DNA from 3 places in the uncultured Luteimonas sp. genome. Region 1 is predicted to be linked to each of the others. Evidence: predicted binding sites of a transcription regulator. Region 1 holds the regulator's gene; each other region holds the start of a gene.

Region 1 (6,562 bases):
CGCCGCGCAGCTGCTGCAGGCGCCGCACCAAGGCCGGACCATCATCTCCGGCCAGGCCATCGAGGGCCTCGTCGCAGGCCGCGATCAGGCCGGCCGCGTGGGCCTGGCGGCGGTGGCCGGCGACCAGGGCCTGGATCGCCTCGGGGCGCAGGTCCTCGCGTTCGAGTTCGGCCAGCTGGTGGCCGAGCCAGTCGATCCGTTCGGACACGTCGCCGGTTTTCGACAGCGCGTCACGCTCGCGCAGCAGCGCGCCCCAGGCGGCGGCCGCTTCGCGCACCGCGGCCAGCTGCGGTTCGTGCCGCCCGAAGGCATCGAGCAGGGCGAGCTGGCTGGCCTTCTCGAGCAGCGCCTGGTGTTCGTGCTGGCCGTGGATCTCGACCAGCAGACCGGCCAGCTGGGAGAGCTGGGCGAGGGTGGCCGGCCGGCCGTTGATCCAGGCCCGCGAGCCACCGTCGGCGCGCAGGGTGCGGCGCAGGGTGCAGGCGCTGCCGTCGTCGAACTCCTGCTCGCGCAGCCAGGCCAGCGCCACCGGGACGGCCGACGGATCGAACTCGGCATGCAGTTCGGCACGCTGCGCGCCGTGGCGGACCATGCCCGCGTCGGCGCGCAGGCCGGACAGGAAGCCCAGGGCGTCGACCAGCAGCGACTTGCCCGCGCCGGTTTCGCCGGAAATCACGGTCATGCCCGGACCGAACTCGAGTTCGGATTCGGGGACGACGGCGAAGTCGCGAAGGGTCAGGCGCTTGAGCATGGTCGCGCATTGTAGTGCGCGCGTTCGCAGGAACCGAGACAGCGGTGGCCGGACCGGCAGCCGGCCTGCGGTCGGGGTCCGGGGAGCGTTCCGGTCCCCGGCCGCGGCGTCCCGTTCGCGCTCCCGTGGGCTGTCGGTTGCACGGTCCCCCGACGCACCGGTCTGATGCCGGGGACACCAGTTGCCGGGCCAGACCCGGCGCTGCGGCCTCCGGCGCGGCCTGGACAGGCCGTGCTTGCGGCCCACCGGCCCGGGCGATCTAATCAACCGATGGCCGCAACCCCGCCAGGCAGCAATCTCGACCAGCGCGCACGCCAGCTGCTGCGGACCCTGATCGCCCGCCATATCCGCGATGGCGAGCCGGTCGGCTCGCAGACCCTGGCCCGGCACGCGGGGCTGGATGTCAGCGCGGCCACGATCCGCAACATCCTCGCCGACCTGGAGGAGCAGGGGCTGCTGTCCGCGCCCCACACCTCGGCAGGAAGGATCCCGACCGCGCAGGGCTACCGGGTCTTCGTCGACTCGCTGCTGCAGGTGCAGCCGCTTCCCACCCTGGAGCTGGCGCGGCTGCGCGGCGAATTGTCGGCCGGTGGCGGCACCCAGTCCCTGCTGGGCAGCGCCTCTGAGCTGGTCTCGGCGATGACACACTTCGTCGGCGTGGTCTCGGTGCCGCGCCGCGAGCAGTTCGCCTTCCGCCACATCGACTTCGTGCCGCTCGACGGGCAGCGGGTGATGGCGATCCTGGTGTTCGCCGACCACGACGTGCAGAACCGGATCATCCAGACCCGGCGCCCGTTCGAGGCCTCGGAGCTGGAGCGGGTGGCCAACTATCTCAACGCCAACTTCGCCGGACGCCCGGTGGCCGACATCCGCGCGACCCTGGTGCGAGAACTGCAGGCGGCGCGCGACGAGATGGAGGCGCTGCTGTCGCAGACGGTCGAGCTGGCCGAGCAGGCACTGGCACCCGCCGACAGCGACGACATGGTGCTGGCCGGGCAGACCCGCCTGATCGGCGTGCAGGACCTCTCCGACCTCGACCGGCTGCGCGAGCTGTTCGAGGCATTCGCCCGCAAGCGCGAGATCCTGCAGCTGCTCGAGCGCACCATCCACGCCCCGGGCGTGCGCATCTTCATCGGCGAGGAAACCGGGCTGGCGCCGCTGGAAGGGGTTTCGGTGGTCACCGCGCCGTACGCGGCGGGCGGCAAGGTGCTGGGCGTGCTGGGCGTGATCGGGCCCACCCGGATGGCCTACGACCGGGTCATCCCCGTGGTCCAGGCGACGGCCGACCTGCTCGGCGCCGCCTTGAATCCGGACCTGCCGGCCCCATAGCTGCGGGGCCGGCGGCCTGCGACCGCCTTTTTCCAGCCCAGGACATGACCACGGAACCGATGCAGCACGCCGCGCCCGCGGCCGAAGAACCGAACACCCCGGACGATCGCATCCAGTCGCTCGAAGCCGAACTCGAGCAGCTGCGCGCGCAGTCGCTGGTCGACCGCGCCGACATGGAGAACCAGCGCAAGCGCCTCGAGCGCGACGTGCGCAATGCCTGCCGTTTCGCCAACAAGCAGCTGCTGGGCGACCTGCTGCCGGTCTTCGACAGCCTCGAGGCGGCGCTCAACACCGCCCCGGCCGAAGACCCGCTGCGCGATGGCGTGGTGCTGACCCTGCGCGAGCTGACCCGCGTGTGCGGCAACAACGGCCTGGCCGAAGTGGCCCCTGCGCAGGGCGACGCCTTCGACCCCGAGAAGCACAACGCGATGAGCGCGGTCGAAACCGCCGAAGTCGCGCCCGGCAGCGTGTTCCAGCTGTTCCAGAAGGGCTACGTGCTCAACGACCAGCTGCTGCGCCCGGCGCTGGTGTCGGTCGCCAAGCACGACTGAGGCCTTCGCTCCCCGGCAGGGGAGGCCGGAGCAGATCGGGCCCGCGCGCGCTGCGTCACGCAGGCCGCGAGGCCATCCGGGCAGGGTCCGCCCCTTGAAGGGACAGGCCCCGCCCCCCAGATACGCACCATCGGCGGCCCGCCGCCAGCACACAAGATTCCAGAGGGAAACCCATCATGGCAAAGATCATCGGCATCGACCTGGGCACGACCAACTCGTGCGTGGCGATCATGGACGGCGGCAAGGCCAAGGTCATCGAGAACAGCGAGGGCGACCGCACCACGCCGTCGGTCGTGGCCTACACCAAGGACGGCGAGGTCCTGGTTGGCGCGTCCGCCAAGCGCCAGGCCGTCACCAACCCCAAGAACACCTTCTATGCGGTCAAGCGCCTGATCGGCCGCAAGTTCACCGACGCCGAGGTCAAGAAGGACCTCGACCTGGTGCCGTACGCCATCGTCGCCCATGACAATGGCGACGCCTGGGTGCAGACCAGCGACGGCAAGAAGCTCTCCGCGCAGGAAGTCTCCGCGCGCATCCTGGAGAAGATGAAGAAGACCGCCGAGGATTACCTGGGCGAGAAGGTCACCGAGGCCGTGATCACCGTGCCGGCCTACTTCAACGACTCCCAGCGCCAGGCGACCAAGGACGCCGGCCGCATCGCCGGCCTCGACGTCAAGCGCATCATCAACGAGCCGACCGCGGCTGCCCTGGCCTACGGCCTGGACAAGGCCGGCGGCGACCGCAAGATCGCCGTGTACGACCTGGGCGGCGGTACCTTCGACATGTCGATCATCGAGATCGCGGAAGTCGACGGCGAGAAGCAGTTCGAGGTGCTGGCCACCAACGGCGACACCTTCCTCGGCGGCGAGGACTTCGACAAGCGCGTCATCGACTACCTGGTCGAGGAGTTCCAGAAGGACCAGGGCATCGACCTGCGCAAGGACCCGCTGGCCCTGCAGCGCCTGAAGGACGCGGCCGAGCGCGCCAAGATCGAACTCTCCAGCGCCCAGCAGACCGAGGTCAACCTGCCGTACGTGACGGCCGACGCCTCCGGTCCCAAGCACCTCAACATCAAGCTGACCCGGGCCAAGCTCGAGGCGCTGGTGGACGACCTGGTGCGCAAGACCATCGAGCCGTGTAAGGTCGCGCTCAACGACGCGGGCCTGCGCGCGTCCGACATCAGCGAGGTGATCCTGGTCGGCGGCCAGACCCGCATGCCGAAGGTGCAGCAGGCGGTGGCCGAGTTCTTCGGCAAGGAGCCGCGCAAGGACGTCAACCCCGACGAGGCCGTGGCCATCGGCGCGGCGGTGCAGGGCGGCGTGCTGGCAGGCGACGTCAAGGACGTGCTGCTGCTCGACGTGACCCCGCTGAGCCTGGGCATCGAGACCCTGGGCGGCGTGTTCACCAAGATCATCGAGAAGAACACCACCATCCCGACCAAGGCTTCGCAGACGTTCTCGACCGCCGAGGACAACCAGTCCGCGGTGACCGTGCACGTGCTGCAGGGCGAGCGCGAGCAGGCCCGTTTCAACAAGTCGCTGGCCCGCTTCGACCTGTCGGGCATCGAGCCGGCGCCGCGCGGCATGCCGCAGGTGGAGGTGTCGTTCGACATCGACGCCAACGGCATCGTCCACGTCACCGCCAAGGACAAGAAGACGGGCAAGGAGCAGAAGGTCGAGATCAAGGCCGGCTCGGGCCTGTCGGACGAGGAGATCCAGCGGATGGTGGCCGACGCCGAGGCGCACCGCGAGGACGACCTCAAGTTCCATGAGCTCGTCGGCGCGCGCAACCAGGCCGACGCGCTGGTGCACAGCACCCGCAGCGCGATCAAGGACAACGGCGACAAGGTGCCGGGCGACGTGATCGGCCGGGTCGAGTCTGCGATCGCCGACGTCGAGACCGCGATGAAGGGCGACGACAAGGGCCAGATCGAAAGCCGGACCAAGGCCCTGGAGGAAGCGGCGCAGGCGCTGTTCGCCGCGGTGTCCGCGGCCCAGCAGCCCGGTGACGGCGGCGCAGGCGCGCAGCCCGGCAGCGACGACGTGGTCGATGCCGAGTTCACCGAGGTCAAGGACGAAGAGAAGAAGTAAGCGGGGCACGGAAGGGGAACCGGCCCCCGGCAGGCGCGACGCGCCCGCCGGCCGGTCCGGTTCCCCGTTTCCGCTGCCGTGCCCCGGGTTCCCGTCCCCGCCATCCCGACTCCCGACCCTTTGATCCCGGCTCGATGAAACGCGACTACTACGAAGTCCTGGGCGTTGCCCGCAGCGCCAGCGAAGAAGACCTGAAGAAGGCCTATCGCCGCTGCGCGATGAAGCACCACCCGGACCGCAATCCGGGCGACAAGGCCGCCGAGGCCGCGTTCAAGGAGTGCAAGGAGGCCTACGAAGTGCTGTCGGACGGCGGCAAGCGCCGCATGTACGACCAGCATGGCCACGCCGCGTTCGAGCACGGCATGGGTGGCGGCAACGCCGGGCCCGGTTTCGGCGGCGCCGACATGGGCGACATCTTCGGCGACATCTTCGGCAACATCTTCGGCGGTGGCGCGGCCGGCCGCGGGCCGCGCCGCGGCGCCGACGTGGGCTACGTGATGGAGCTCGACCTCGAGGAGGCGGTGAGCGGGGTCGAGAAGCGGATCGAGATTCCGACCCTGGCCGAGTGCGAGGACTGCGACGGCAGCGGTTCGGCCGATCGCAAGCTCGAGACCTGCGGCACCTGCAACGGCCGCGGACAGGTGCGCTTCCAGCGCGGCATCTTCTCGATGCAGCAGCCGTGCCCGCATTGCCATGGCCGCGGCCAGACCATCGCCAACCCCTGCCAGAGCTGCCACGGCAACGGCCGCATCGAAGACGAGAAGGTGCTGTCGGTGAAGGTGCCGGCGGGCGTGGACAGCGGCGACCGCATCCGCCTGTCGGGCGAGGGCGAGGCCGGTCCGGCCGGCGCGCCGCCGGGCGACCTGTACGTCGAGGTGCGCGTGCGTGCGCACGCGATCTTCGAACGCGACGGCGACGATCTGCACTGCGAGGTGCCGATCCGGTTCTCGCAGGCGGCGCTGGGCGACACCGTGCGCGTGCCGACTTTGGGCGGCGACGCAGAGATCCGCATCCCGGCGGAAACCCAGACCGGCAAGGTCTTCCGCCTGCGCGACAAGGGCGTCAAGTCGGTGCGCAGCCGCGCGCCGGGCGACCTGTACTGCAAGGTGGTGGTGGAGACGCCGGTCAACCTGACCAGCGAGCAGCGCGAGCTGCTCGAACAGTTCGAGGCGACGTTCACCGGCGAGAACGCGCGCCGGCATTCGCCCAAGTCCAGCACCTTCCTCGACGGGGTGAGGGGCTTCTGGGACCGTATGGTCTCCTGACCGCGGCAGGCTTGCCGGCCACCCTGCGCGCGGCTAGCCTGCGTGCATGACCGCCTCGCCGATCCGACTCCTCATCCACGGCGCCTCCGGGCGCATGGGCCAGGCGCTGCTGCGCCTGGCCGGCGACCTGCGCGAGCTGCAGGTGGTGGCCGCGGTCCAGCGCCGCATCGGCCAGCGGGTGGTCGACGGCGTGCCGCATTTCGCCAGCAGCGAACTCGCGGGCGTGCCCGCCTTCGACGCCGCCATCGATTTCAGCCTGCCTGAAGGCTTCGATCCGGTGCTGGCGCTGTGCGTCGCGCGCGGGGCGGCCTTCGTGTCGGGGACGACCGGCATTTCCGACGGCCAGCGCCAGGCGCTGCGCGATGCGTCGGGCACCGTCGCGGTGCTGTGGGCGTCCAACTTCAGCCTGGGCGTGGCGGTCCTCGACGAGCTGGTCGAGCGCGCCGCCGCGGCGCTGCCGGGCTGGGACTGCGACATCGTCGAATCGCACCACAGCCGCAAGCAGGACGCGCCCTCGGGCACCGCGCTATCGCTGGGCGAGGCGGCGGGGCGGGGTGGCGCACAGCCGCGCTACGC
Region 2 (6,562 bases), on a different contig from region 1:
CAGCGACAGCTGCAGCCGCCTGCGCAGTGATTCGGGCAACAGCGCCAGCGCCGGCGGCACCACGCGGCCGAACACCGCGGCGCTCTGGCTGCCGCCGACCACCAGCAATCGCAGCGGACCCTCGGCGTCGAGCGGCGGATAGTCGCCGCGCGCCTGCAGGATCGCCTGCCGCACGGGATTGCCGGTCTCGACGATCCTGGCCGGATCGAATCCCTCGGTGCCCGCGACCTCGGGAAACGAGGTCGCCAGCGCGCTGGCGATGCGCAGCAGCTGCACGTTGGCCTTGCTCAGGCGCGTGGCCTGTTCGTGCAGCAGCAGTGGCAGGCCCAGGCTTCGCGCCGCCAGCGCCGGCGCAAAACTGGGATAGCCACCGAAACCGACCATCACCGCAGCGCGGCGGCGCCTGAGGTCGCGGCGCGCGGCCAGCACGCCACGCAGGATGGTGAACGCGGCCCGGGCCTTTGCCGCAAGGCCGCCTTCGAGCGAGCTGGCGGGCAACACCACGTGCGCGATCCCTTCCAGCGCCCGGGTGAACTGCGCGCCGCGCTGCTCGGTGTGGATGACCACATCGTGGCCGCGCGCCATCAGCTCGCGCGCCAGCGCCTCGGCCGGGAACAGGTGGCCGCCGGTCCCGCCGGCGGCAAGTGCGATCGTGTGTTTCAAGCCGTGCTTCCGACATCCGCGTTGCCGCGGGCCTGCGCGCCGCGGAGGCCGGCATTATGCGTCAGCCGCAGGCGGCGGCAGGACGCGAAGGATCCGGGTCGACCCCCGCGATCGCGCGGCCGGTCCGGCGATGCGCATGCAGGTGCCGGCCAGCGGCGCACTGTCGAAACGCAGCGTCTTCCGCCGCAGGCCGCCTTCGCGCACGGCGACGGGCATTCCGCGGGAGATAATGACGTCCCCATGTCGCCGCAGTGCCCCGATGTCTGAAGAACGGATCCGCAACGCGCCACTCAGGGCGCGCGTGGTCGATGCCGCCACCGCCGCGGCCCATATCGCCCCCGGCAATACCGTCGCCATGAGCGGTTTCACCGGCTCGGGCTATCCCAAGCTGGTGCCGCTGGCGCTGGCCGAGCACATGGGCGTGGCCCACGCCGCCGGCGAGGCCTTCCAGATCAGGCTGCTGACCGGCGCATCCACCGCGCCCGAGCTCGACGGCGCCCTGGCCAAGGTCGACGGCATCGCGCTGCGCCTGCCGTTCCAGAGCGATCCGGATGCACGCCAGCGCATCAACGACGGTTCGCTGGCCTATATCGACGCGCACCTGAGCCACGTCGCCCAGCACGCCTGGTTCGGCTTCTACGGCGATATCGACGTGGCCGTGGTGGAGGCGGTCGCGATCCGCGAGGACGGCAGCATCGTGCCCTCCACCTCGGTCGGCAACAGCAAGACCTGGCTCGACCTGGCGAAGAAGGTGATCGTCGAGGTCAACGCCTGGCAGCCAGCCGAACTGGAAGGCATGCACGACATCTACTACGGCACCGCGCTGCCGCCGCAGCGCAAGCCGATTCCGCTCGAACGTACCGACGACCGCATCGGCGACACCGCGCTGCGCGTGGATCCGGACAAGATCGTCGCGATCGTGATGACCAGCGGTCCGGACCGCAACAGCCCGTTCAGCCCGGCCGACGCCACCAGCGAACAGATCGCCGCGCACCTGATCGACTTCCTGCAGCACGAGGTCGCGCGCGGCCGCCTGCCGCCCAGCCTGCTGCCGCTGCAGTCGGGCGTGGGCAACATCCCCAACGCCGTGCTGGCGGGGCTGGCGCAGAGCGGCTTCCGCGGCCTCACCGCCTTCACCGAAGTGATCCAGGACGGCATGCTCGACCTGCTGCGCAGCGGCGTGCTCGCCAGCGCCTCGTGCACCGGTTTCGCGATGAGTCCGGAGGCGAACGAAGCGTTCAAGCGCGAGATCGACTTCTTCCGGCAGAAGATCATCCTGCGCACGCAGGAGATCTCCAACCATCCCGAACTGGTGCGGCGCCTGGGCTGCATCGGCATGAACGGGATGGTCGAGGTGGACCTGTACGGCAACGTCAACTCGACCCACATCATGGGCAGCCGGATCATGAACGGGATCGGCGGCTCGGGCGACTTCGCCCGCAACGGCTTCCTGTCGATCTTCCTCTCGCCCAGCACCGCCAAGGGCGGCAGCATCAGCTCGATCGTGCCGATGGTCAGCCACGTCGACCACACCGAGCACGATGTGTCGATCATCGTTACCGAACGGGGCCTGGCCGACCTGCGCGGGCTGTCGCCCAAGCAGCGGGCGAAGGTGCTGATCGAACGCTGCGCGCATCCGGACTATCGCGACGCGCTGCAGGACTATTTCGACCGTGCACTGCGCGACAGCTACGGCAAGCACACCCCGCACCTGCTGCCGGAAGCGCTGTCCTGGCACCAGCGCTGGCTCGACAGCGGCTCGATGCTCGGCTGAGCCGCATCGCGACCGGACCGGCGCACGCGCCAATGCGCGCCGTTCACGCGTCGAAGAACGCCCGCTTGCGTTGCCGCGGCAGGCGCTTGAGCTGCCATTCCGCGCGCGAGGCCGCGGCGCGATCGGGATAGGCGCGCTGCGCCAGCAGCTGGAACGGGCCGCGCCCGCGCGTATAGCGCGCGCCCTTGCCGGCCGCATGCGCGCGCAGCCGCGCGGCGACATCGTTGCTGATGCCCGCGTACCAGCTGCCGTCGCCGCATTCGACCAGGTACAGCCACCAGCCATCGCCGCCCTGCCCCTGGGGCTGGGCCGGCGGCACATCGTCCGGACGGGGATGCGTTGGGCAAGCAGGTTCGCGCATGGGCGCAGGATGCCTGAAGCGGGACATCGCGCCCAGCACGACCAGCGGGTGGCCGGGCAGCACGTGCCTCGGCAGGGGCCGTACAAAGAAAAACCCCGCCTCGCGGCGGGGTTTTTCGTGTCGCAGTGGAACGGTTGGCGCTGGATCAGAAATCCATGCCGCCCATGCCGCCCATGCCGCCGCCGCCCGGCATCGCCGGCTCTTCCTTCTTCGGCAGCTCGGCCACCATCGCTTCGGTGGTGATCATCAGGCCGGCGATCGAGGCCGCGTTCTGCAGCGCCGAACGGGTGACCTTGGTCGGGTCGAGGATGCCGAACTCGATCATGTCGCCGTACTCGCCGGTCGCGGCGTTGTAGCCGTAGTTGCCCTTGCCGTCCTTGACCGCATTGAGCACCACGCTGGGCTCTTCACCACAGTTGGTGACGATCTCGCGCAGCGGGGCTTCCATCGCGCGCAGGGCGATCACGATGCCGTGGTTCTGGTCTTCGTTCGCACCCTTGAGCTGGCCGATGGCCTGCAGCGCGCGCACCAGGGCCACGCCGCCGCCCGGGACCACGCCTTCTTCCACCGCCGCACGCGTGGCGTGCAGGGCGTCTTCGACGCGCGCCTTCTTTTCCTTCATCTCGATCTCGGTCGAGGCACCGACCTTGATCACCGCAACGCCGCCGGCCAGCTTGGCCACGCGCTCCTGCAGCTTCTCGCGGTCGTAGTCCGAAGAGGTCTCTTCGATCTGCGCCTTGATCTGCTTGATGCGGGCTTCAATGCCGGCGGTCTCGCCGGCGCCGTCGATGATCGTGGTGTTCTCCTTGGAGACCTGGATCTTCTTGGCGCGGCCGAGGTCGGCGATGGTCGCCTTCTCCAGCTGCAGGCCCACTTCCTCGGAGATCACGGTGCCGCCGGTCAGCACGGCCATGTCTTCGAGCATCGCCTTGCGACGGTCGCCGAAGCCCGGGGCCTTGACGGCGCAGACCTTGACGATGCCGCGGATGGTGTTGACCACCAGGGTCGCCAGCGCCTCGCCCTCGACCTCTTCCGCCACGATCAGCAGCGGCTTGCCGGCCTTGGCCACGCCTTCCAGCACGGGCAGCAGGTCGCGCACGTTCGAGATCTTCTTGTCGTGCAGCAGGATGAAGGGATCATCCAGCTCGGCCGACATCGACTGCTGGTTGTTGATGAAGTACGGCGACAGGTAGCCGCGGTCGAACTGCATGCCCTCGACGACGTCGAGCTCGTTCTCCAGGCCCGAGCCTTCCTCGACCGTGATCACGCCTTCCTTGCCGACCTTCTTCATCGCGTCGGCGATGATGTTGCCGATCGACTCGTCGGAGTTGGCCGAGATCGTGCCGACCTGGGCGATCGCCTTGTCGTCGGCGGTGGGCTTGCTGATCTTCTTCAGCTCTTCCACGGCGGCCTTCACCGCCTGGTCGATGCCGCGCTTGAGGTCCATCGGGTTCATGCCGGCGGCGACCGCCTTGGAACCTTCGCGGATCAGCGCCTGCGCCAGCACGGTGGCGGTGGTGGTGCCGTCGCCGGCGTTGTCGGAGGTCTTGGAAGCGACTTCCTTGACCATCTGCGCGCCCATGTTCTCGAACTTGTCGGCAAGCTCGATTTCCTTGGCGACGGAGACGCCGTCCTTGGTGATGGTCGGGGCGCCGAAGCTCTTCTCGAGCACGACGTTGCGGCCCTTCGGGCCGAGGGTGGCCTTCACGGCATTGGCGAGCGTGTTGACGCCGCGCACCATCTTGGAGCGCGCGTCCTCACCGAAACGGATTTCCTTGGCAGCCATGTTGAAACTCCGGGATTGGGGATTGGGGATTGGGGATTGGGAAAAGCGGAACGACGGATTCGGGACGGGGAAGGATTGCGGGCGCCTGGCGCTCTTACGAATCCCTGATCCCCAATCCCGAATCCCGTCGCGGTGTTCGGCGCTTAGCCGAGCACCGCGAAGATGTCGTCTTCCTTCACCACCAGGTAGTCGGTGCCGTCGAGCTTGACCTCGGTGCCGCTGTACTTGCCGAACAGGACCTGGTCGCCAGCCTTGACCTTGGGCGCGCGCACGCTGCCGTTGTCGAGCACCTTGCCCTCGCCCACGGCGACGACCTCACCCTTGATCGGCTTTTCGGTGGCCGAGTCGGGGATCACGATGCCGCCGGCGGACATCTTTTCTTCTTCCATGCGCTTGATGACCACGCGGTCGTACAGCGGCTTGATGTTGCTCATGTTCAACCCTCGCAAGTGATTGATTGGACTACAAAACGGGCGGCGATGTTAGCACTCTCACACAACGACTGCCAGCATCGCGGGCGCGAAAATCCCGGACGGGCCGGGAGGTGGGCGGAACATGGGGAGGCTTCACGTGGCTTTCAAGGGGGGCAACATGATCCGGCGCCACGCCGGCTTGGCCGGGGGCGCAGGAAGGGCCGGGCCTTGCCAAGACGCGGGGGCCGGATGCGGGTGTGCCCGGCGACGAATGCCCCCCGGTGCCGGCCTGCAGGCCGGCACCTCCTCCTTGATTTCGTCCCCGGGCACACCCGCATCCGCCATGACCCGAGGTAGAGGCCGATGGCAAAGGCAACGGCAACGGAGTGGCGCCGCAGCCCTGCCAATCAGCCAGCCACTGGCTACCCCGGAACCGTCTGACCCTGGCCGCCCGGTGCCCGGCCGGGGATAGTCGACCGGCCACCACCGCTACCGTCAGCCGCGCCACGTCGAGGTCGGCAGGCCCCTGCGGCCAAATCAAGGAGGAGGCCTTCGCCGGGAGGCGGAGGCCGGGGGACATTCGCGGCAGGGGCCTGCCGGCCGCGCGGGGCCCGTCAGGTGCGACGCTCTCTCGAGATTCCGCACGCCTGGACAACCACGACCGCATACCGCACCGCTCCGAGAACCAGGCAGCCGTACGACGCCCGCCAGATCGGGAAAGAGCTTGGGGCTCAGTCCGCCACCGGCAGCTCCAGCGTCTCCTTCACTTCTTCCATGACGATGTAGCTCTTGGACTCGCGCACGTGCGGCAGGGTCAGCAGGGTGCTCCCCAGCAGCTTGCGGTAGGAGGCCATCTCCGAGATCCGGGCCTTGATCAGGTAGTCGAAATCGCCCGAGACCAGGTGGCACTCCAGCACGTTGGGCAGGCGCAGCGCGGCGCGGCGGAACTCCTCGAAGATGTCGCCGGACTTGTAGGCCAGGCTGATCTCCACGAACACCAGCAGGCTGGCCTTCACCGCCGCGGGCGAAAGCCGCGCGTGGTAGCCGGTGATCACGCCGTCGCGCTCGAGGCGGCGCACGCGCTCGGTGCAGGGGGTGGTCGACAGTCCCACGCGTTCGCCCAGCTCGGTGAACGGGATCCGCCCCTCCTGCTGCAGGATGCGCAGGATCCGGCGGTCGATGCGATCGAGTTCGCGTGCCTTCATGGGTGTCCCGCGGGAAGCCGGTTTCCGAGCGATTTTACCTGCCACAGCGCTGCAAAACGGAGAATTTCACTGGATTTTGCTTCCTATACTGGTGGAAGCCCCGGCTTTCTCCTTCCACCGGGTCCAGCGTCGTCGTCCACCCCTCCCGGGCGATGGCGCTGGACTCCGGCCTGCGCGGGAACGGCGTCATCCGCCCCGCCGGCGGCTTCCGATTTCCACCCTTTTTGACCTTTCGTCGAGACCAGAGGCGATGCGCATCCTGATCCTGGGTTCGGGCGTGATTGGCGTGACCAGCGCCTGGTACCTGCGCCAGCAGGGACACGAGGTGGTGGTGGTCGACCGCGAGGCGGCGCCGGCCCT
Region 3 (6,562 bases), on a different contig from region 1:
CTGGTCGGTGGCGTACTGGACCCACCAGCGCGCGGCGCGGATCATCCTCGGCGGCGACGATCGACCCGATACAAAGTAGCGATCGACGCGACGTCCGATGCAGGCGTCGCGCGCACCATGCGCTGGGCTAGGATGTCGCGTCCCCCGGAGCCCACGCCGCGCATGACCGACATCCCGACGCAGAACCTGCTGATCGCGCTCGCAGTGACCACGGTGGCGGGTCTGTTCACCGGCTTCGGCAGCCTGCTGGTGTTCGCGTCGAAGGGACCCAATGCGCGCCTGCTCGCGTTCGGCCTGGCGTTCGCCGGCGGCGCGATGGTGTACGTCTCGCTGGGCGAGATCCTGGGCAAGTCGGTCGCCGCGTTCTCGGCGCAGTTCGGCGACAGGCTCGGCTTCACCTGGGGCACGTTGTCCTTCCTCGGCGGCGTGCTGCTGATCGTGACCATCGATCGCCTCATCCCCAACCCGCACGAACGGCTCGAGGTCGACGATCCCTACTTCCGCGAGCACAACCGCGACTACATCAAGCGCGTCGGCCTGCTGACCGCGATCGCGATCACCGCGCACAATTTCCCGGAAGGCCTGGCGACCTTCTTCGCCACGCTGGAGAACCCCGGGGTGGGCCTGCCGCTGGCCTTCGCGATCGCCATCCACAACATCCCCGAGGGCATCGCCATCGCGGTGCCGGTGTACTTCGCGACCAACAACAGGACCTACGCCTTCATCGCCTGCCTGGTCTCGGGCCTGGCCGAGCCGATCGGCGCGATCATCGGCTACGTCCTGCTGCGCCCGTTCCTGTCCGACGCGGTGTTCGGCGCGGTGTTCGGCCTGATCGCCGGGGTGATGGTGTTCCTGGCCCTGGACGAGCTGCTGCCGGCCGCCAAGCGCTACGCCAAGGGGCACGAGACCGTGTACGGCCTGGTCACCGGCATGGGCGCGCTGGCGATCAGCCTGGTGCTGTTCAAGTGGTGAGCCGCGGCTAGCGGCGTCCGGTCCGGCTGGATCGCACCATCGCGGGCGCCTGGTGGCGTTCGAACCCGCCGGTCCGGACGACCGGCGACGCCCGGTTGCGCAGGCTGCTCCCATCGACCCCGATGGAGAAGCCCATGCGACCGCGCCTGTACGCCCTCGCCACGTCCCTGCCCCTGGCCCTGTTCTCGCTCGCCTGCGTGGCGACCGCCGCCTATGCCTTCGCCTACCTGTTCATGGCGTACCGCAGCGGCGATCCCTTCGCCGCGCAGTTCGCGGTTTCGGGCGTGGACGTCCCGGCGCACTTCTTCGGCGCCGGGCTGGCGCTGCTGCTGGTGCCGCTGCAGCTGAGCCGGGGCGTGCGCCGGCGCTGGCCGGCGCTGCACCGCCTCGGCGGCTGGCTGTCGGCGGTGGCGATCCTGGTCGGCGGCGTCTCGGGGCTGTCGCTGGCCCAGCACGCCCAGGGCGACTGGCCGAGCCGGGCCGGCTTCAGCCTGCTGTCGCTGCTGTGGCTGGGGGTGACCGCGAACGGCATCCGCCTGGCGGTGGTCGGCCAGATCGCCAGGCATCGGCGCTGGATGGCCTATTCGATGGCGCTGACCGCGGGCGCGGTGACCCTGCGGGTGATGCTGGCGCTGGGCACCGGCGTGTTCGGATGGCCGTTCATGCCGGTCTACGTGGGGACGGCGTGGGCCAGCTGGCTGTTCAACCTGGCCCTGTGCGCGTGGCTGCTGCGCCTGCGCGCGCCCGATGCGCTCAGCGTGGCTGCGCGTGGCGGCTCCGGTAGGCGCTGGGCGTCTGGCCAACCATCCGCTTGAACGCGGTGTTGAAGGTCGACTTGGAGGTGAAGCCGGCGTCGTAGGCGATTTCCAGGATGCCGCGCCGGTCGCTGGCGTCGGCAAGGCAGGCGCGGACCGCCTCGATCCGGTGCCGGTTCACGTATTCCCAGAAGTTGCCGCCCAGCCGGCGGTTGATCACCGCCGAGACCAGGTATTCGGGATAGCCGCTGCGTCGCGCGACCTGGGCGATGCCCAGCGCCGGCTCGCGATACAGCGCCTGCTCGGACATCAGCCGGGTCAGCCGCGCCTCGACCTCGTCGAAGCGCGGATCGTCCCCGGCCTCGCCACCGGCCTCGGGCGCCGGCGCTGCCGCATCGCCGAGCGGCTCGGCGACCGGCGGCTGGCCGAGGCTGAACCAGCCGACCACGCAGACCCAGGCCGCGACCGCGGCATAGATCAGGACGTAGTCGACCCCGGGCAGCCGCGCCGTCGCGTGCAGGGCCGCGATGGCCCAGATCACGAACTGGCAGCCGCTCATCGCCGCGAGCCAGCGCAGCGACAGGCGGTCGGCATCCGAGCGCCGGCCGCGCAGCCAGCGCCGGTAGCGGCGCACCTGCCAGGTGGCCGCGGCCAGATAGGACAGGGCGACCGAGAACAGCAGCGGGTCGAACCAGCGCCGGTGCCAGTCGCCGTCGGCCGACACCGGATCGCCCACCAGCCAGCGCCACGTCATCCACGCCAGCAGCAGGCCCAGCCAGACGCCATGCCACAGGTCGCGCAGGCGCGGCGCGCGCCCGCCCACCAGGGTGCGCACGTAGAGGAAGAACAGCGGCGCGTAGGCGAACGGCAGCAGTCGCGCCACCCGGTAGGCCGCGGCAAAGCCGGCGTCGGGCGCGGACATGTGCGCGGCCTTGAGCGCGAGATCCGCGGCGATGATCGCCAGCCACAGCGACAGCACCCGGTTGGCCGGGGTGTTCACCGGGCAGCGCCACAGCACGGGCGCGAGCATCGCGGCCTGCACCGCGCCCACCGCATACAGGAGGATCCAGAAACTGGTCACGTGGCAACCGGGTCGAGCACCGCCGCACAGGGTACAGCGCGCAAAAAACAAAGCCCGGCGCAGGGCCGGGCTTCGCGTGGTGCCGCAGGCGGTCCGGTCAGGCCGTGAACAGCGCCTTCATCTTCTTCAGCGCGTTCGCCTCGACCTGGCGGATGCGCTCGGCCGACACGCCGTACTCGTCGGCCAGTTCCTGCAGCGTGACCTTGCTTTCGGCATCCAGCCAGCGGCGCCGGATGATGTCGCGCGAACGCGCGTCCAGGCGGGTCATGCCCTCGCGCAGCAGCTCGAGCTGGCTGTCCTCGCTGTCCATGCGCTCGTAGGCCTGCGCCGGATCCTCGTCGCGCGAGATCAGGTAGGCGGCCGGCGCGGGCGGCGCGCGGTCGTCGTCCTCGTCCGAGGGCGCATCGAAACCGATGTCGCGACCCGACAGGCGCGACTCCATCTCCAGCACCTCGCGCTCGGAGACGTTGAGGTCCTTGGCCACCGCGCTGACTTCCGCCGCGTTGAGCCAGCCCAGGCGGGTCTTGCTCTTGCGCAGGTTGAAGAACAGCTTGCGCTGCGCCTTGGTGGTGGCGACCTTGACGATGCGCCAGTTCTTGAGGATGAACTCGTGCATCTCGGCGCGGATCCAGTGCACCGCGAAGCTCACCAGGCGCACGCCGATGTCGGGATCGAAGCGCTTGACCGCCTTCATCAGGCCGATGTTGCCTTCCTGGATGAGGTCGCCCAGCTGCAGGCCGTAGCCGCTGTAGCCGCGGGCGACGTGCACCACGAAGCGCAGGTGCGAATGCACCAGCTCGCGGGCGGCGTCGAGATCCTCGCCGTCGCGGTAGCGGCGCGCCAGCGCCTGCTCGTCCTCGGCCGACAGCACCGGGATCTGGTGGACGGCCCCGATATAGGCCTCCAGCGAACCGAGCGGAGTCAGGCCGTTGAAGGCGGCAACCGGCAGGTTGTTGGCAACGAGGGCTTGGGACATGGGCATGCTCATGGGAGGAGTCTAGCAGTCGGCAACTGTGACTGCTAAGGCCTCGGAAAGTTCCCTGTGTTGCACTGCTGGAACGGAGAACCGAGTCTGCGGCGGCCTCCGCGACGGTCCCGTGAATCGCGGCCGCGCCGGCCACGATTCAAAGCGGATCAATGGGTTATGTCGAATCCTGGAGGAGGCCGCAGCGCATCCCTGCGCTGCAACCTGAACGCACCGGAATCCGGCCGGGTGCCGTCCCCGGTCGCCGGCTCAGAAGGTCTGCGCGTAGCGCAGGTACACCGTGCGGCCGTAGGCGTCGTAGAGCTCGAAGTTCCAGGGCCGCCCGCGCACCTCCAGCAGCTCCGGGTAGCGGTCGCCGGCGTTGTTGACCCCGACGGTGATGCTCCCCTGCCACGGCGCCCGGTAGGTCACCGACAAGTCGTGGGTGGTGTAGCTGCCCAGGCGCGAGCCGGGACCGCCGCCGGTGAAGCCGAACGCCGGCGTGGTTCCCGGGTTCTCCTGCGAGTCGATGTAGTTGAGGTTCCAGTTCGCGGTGAGCGCCCCCAGCGTCCAGCTGTTGCGCAGGGTCGCGCGCAGGTCGGGCGAGGCGATCCAGCCGAGGCGGTCCTTGACCGTGGTGCCGTCGGTGACCGTGTAGTCCAGCACCCTGGCCACCTGCAGCCAGTTCTCGAGCCGGCCCGGGTCCCCCAGCTCGATGCGGGTCCGCAGGTTCAGGTCGATGCCGCTGGTTTCCAGGTCGCCCTCGTTGGCGTAGGCGGTGTTGACTTCGCTGATCGACCCGTTCGCCCGCCGCAGCACCGAGGTGCCGGTCGGAAGCGGCATGCCGGCGCTGTCGAAGTTCACCAGCTCCTGGTACTCGATCAGGCGGATGCGGTCCTCGACGTCGATCGAGTAGTAGTCCACGGTCAGGTTCAGCCAGTCCGTCGCATCCCAGGCCAGGCCCACGCTGTACTGGCGCGAGGTCTCCGATTCCAGGTCCATGTTGCCGCTGGACCAGGTGTCGACCTGGTAGCTGACGTCGTCGCTCTGCGGGGCATCGGCGATGTTGTCGCCGTCGGCGTCGCCGCCGCAGTCTGCCGGGCTGTAGCCGAGCACCACGCAGGTGCGGTAGTCGGCCACCTGCTCGGCCGAGAACGCGCGCTTGCCGTGGACGTAGGGCAGCGGCGGCGCACGGAAGCCCTGCCCCACCGACCCGCGCAGGGTCAGGTTGTCCAGCGGCTGCCAGCGCAGCGAGACCTTGGGCGAGACGTCGCTGCCGTAGTCGCTGTAGCGGTCGTAGCGCGCGGCCACGGTGAAGTCGAAGCTGTCGACGATCGGGAACAGCCATTCGGCGTAGGCGGCGTAGATCTCGCGCGAACCGGCGGCCGAATTGCCCGACGAGCCCGCCACCACCCCGGCTTCGGACAGCGAGTCGTAGATGTCGGCGTAGTCCTCCTGCCGGTACTCCGCGCCGAACGCCATCACCGAGGTGCCGCCGCCCATCTCGAACAGGTCGAGCGTGGCGTTGGCGTAGAACTCCTCGATATCGAAGATGCCGTCGCGCGAGGTGGTCGCGGTGAAGCCCTTGACCACTTCCTCCGAGTTGCCGAACGGATCGAACAGGTCGTACGTCCCGTCCGCGACCGCCTGCTCGGCCAGCGGCGTGACGATGTAGCCGCGCCCCAGTTCCTTGAACTTGGCCTTGCTGCGGCGCAGGCCGAAGTCGACGTAGAGCTTGTCGGTGGCCTGCCAGGTGAAGCCCAGGTTGAGGTCGGCGACGCTGTTGTCGACGAAGTTGTCGCGGTTGCCCGCCGCCGCATAGCGGTGGTAGACGAACGCACCGAGGCCGTCGCCCGGCACCGGGTCGTTGGGCGAGCCTTCCGGCACATACAGCGCGCCGGGCGTCGGCGCGAAGCGTCCGAAGCTGTCGGTGGTGCTGTAGCTGCCCGAGGCGTAGACCGACCAGTCCTCGTCGATCCGCCAGCTGCCGCGCGCGAACAGCGACTTGTTCTTGACCGAGGCCTCGTCGGCGGCGACCGCGTTGAAGTCGTACACGCAGTTGTCGCCGTTGCGCCAGAAGTTCGGGTCGTCGCAGGCATAGCCCGGCAGCGCGCCGCCGAACTCGCCCTCCTCGCCCGGATCGGTGGCGCTTTCGAGATAGTAGTTGTTGCCGTAGAACGAGCCGCCGCGGATCGTGCCGCTGATCTGGTCGCGGGTGTAGACCATGTCGCGCGAGTTGGCCGATGCGCCGAGGATCACGCTGCCGCGGTCGGACGAGGTGCCGAATACCAGCGAGGCCTCCTCGGTCTCGCCGCCGCGCACCGCGGGGTTGCCGATGCCGTACCGGACTTCGGCGCCATCGTAGTCCTTGCGCAGGATGACGTTGACCACGCCGCCGATGGCGTCCGAACCGTACAGCGCCGAGGCGCCGTCGGAGAGGATCTCGATGCGCTCCACCGCCGCCAGCGGGATGGTGTTGAGGTCGGCGTTGTTGCCGGTGGACGGGGCGTACGGCACGCGGCGGCCGTCCACGAGCACCAGGGTGCGGTCGGAACCGATGCCGCGCAGGTCGATGTCGGCGGTGGCCTGGGCCGAACTGCCCGACTGCGGACGGAAGTTGCCGAACGACGAGAACGTGGAATCGCGCAGCACGTCGGCCACCGACACGTCGCCGCTGGCGTCGATGGCCGCGCGGTCGATCACGGTCAGCGGCACCGCGCCCTCGATGTCGGCGCGACGGATGCGCGAGCCGGTGACCTGGATGCGGTCGAGGGTCTGGGTGTCGTCGGC

The links. Region 1 encodes HrcA, which represses chaperone genes, less so after heat shock. Its sites were predicted from a motif close to TTNGCACTCNNNNNNNNNGAGTGCNAA; they were not measured.
Region 2: groES (co-chaperone GroES) is a predicted target of HrcA. The motif match lies at 5,067-5,093, and genes of this name have one in related genera.
Region 3: rpoH (RNA polymerase sigma factor RpoH) is a predicted target of HrcA. The motif match lies at 3,806-3,832, and genes of this name have one in related genera.

The regions. Positions count from the first base shown of each region.
Region 1 is NZ_CANLNF010000001.1:969,933-976,494, forward strand. Features, by position in the region: gene recN (DNA repair protein RecN) at 1-751, opposite strand, end outside; gene hrcA (heat-inducible transcriptional repressor HrcA) at 1,022-2,080, shown strand; gene grpE (nucleotide exchange factor GrpE) at 2,125-2,631, shown strand; gene dnaK (molecular chaperone DnaK) at 2,808-4,721, shown strand; gene dnaJ (molecular chaperone DnaJ) at 4,856-5,986, shown strand; gene dapB (4-hydroxy-tetrahydrodipicolinate reductase) at 6,033-6,562, shown strand, end outside.
Region 2 is NZ_CANLNF010000002.1:192,966-199,527, forward strand. Features, by position in the region: gene Q0863_RS05900 (UDP-N-acetylglucosamine--N-acetylmuramyl-(pentapeptide) pyrophosphoryl-undecaprenol N-acetylglucosamine transferase) at 1-663, opposite strand, end outside; gene Q0863_RS05905 (acetyl-CoA hydrolase/transferase family protein) at 923-2,437, shown strand; gene Q0863_RS05910 (GIY-YIG nuclease family protein) at 2,481-2,756, opposite strand; gene groL (chaperonin GroEL) at 2,944-4,584, opposite strand; gene groES (co-chaperone GroES) at 4,728-5,018, opposite strand; gene Q0863_RS05925 (winged helix-turn-helix transcriptional regulator) at 5,729-6,202, opposite strand; gene Q0863_RS05930 (D-amino acid dehydrogenase) at 6,453-6,562, shown strand, end outside.
Region 3 is NZ_CANLNF010000002.1:152,239-158,800, forward strand. Features, by position in the region: gene Q0863_RS05725 (NAD(P)/FAD-dependent oxidoreductase) at 1-79, shown strand, start outside; gene zupT (zinc transporter ZupT) at 163-972, shown strand; gene Q0863_RS05735 (DUF2306 domain-containing protein) at 1,107-1,787, shown strand; gene Q0863_RS05740 (AraC family transcriptional regulator) at 1,726-2,808, opposite strand; gene rpoH (RNA polymerase sigma factor RpoH) at 2,906-3,796, opposite strand; gene Q0863_RS05750 (TonB-dependent receptor) at 4,043-6,562, opposite strand, start outside.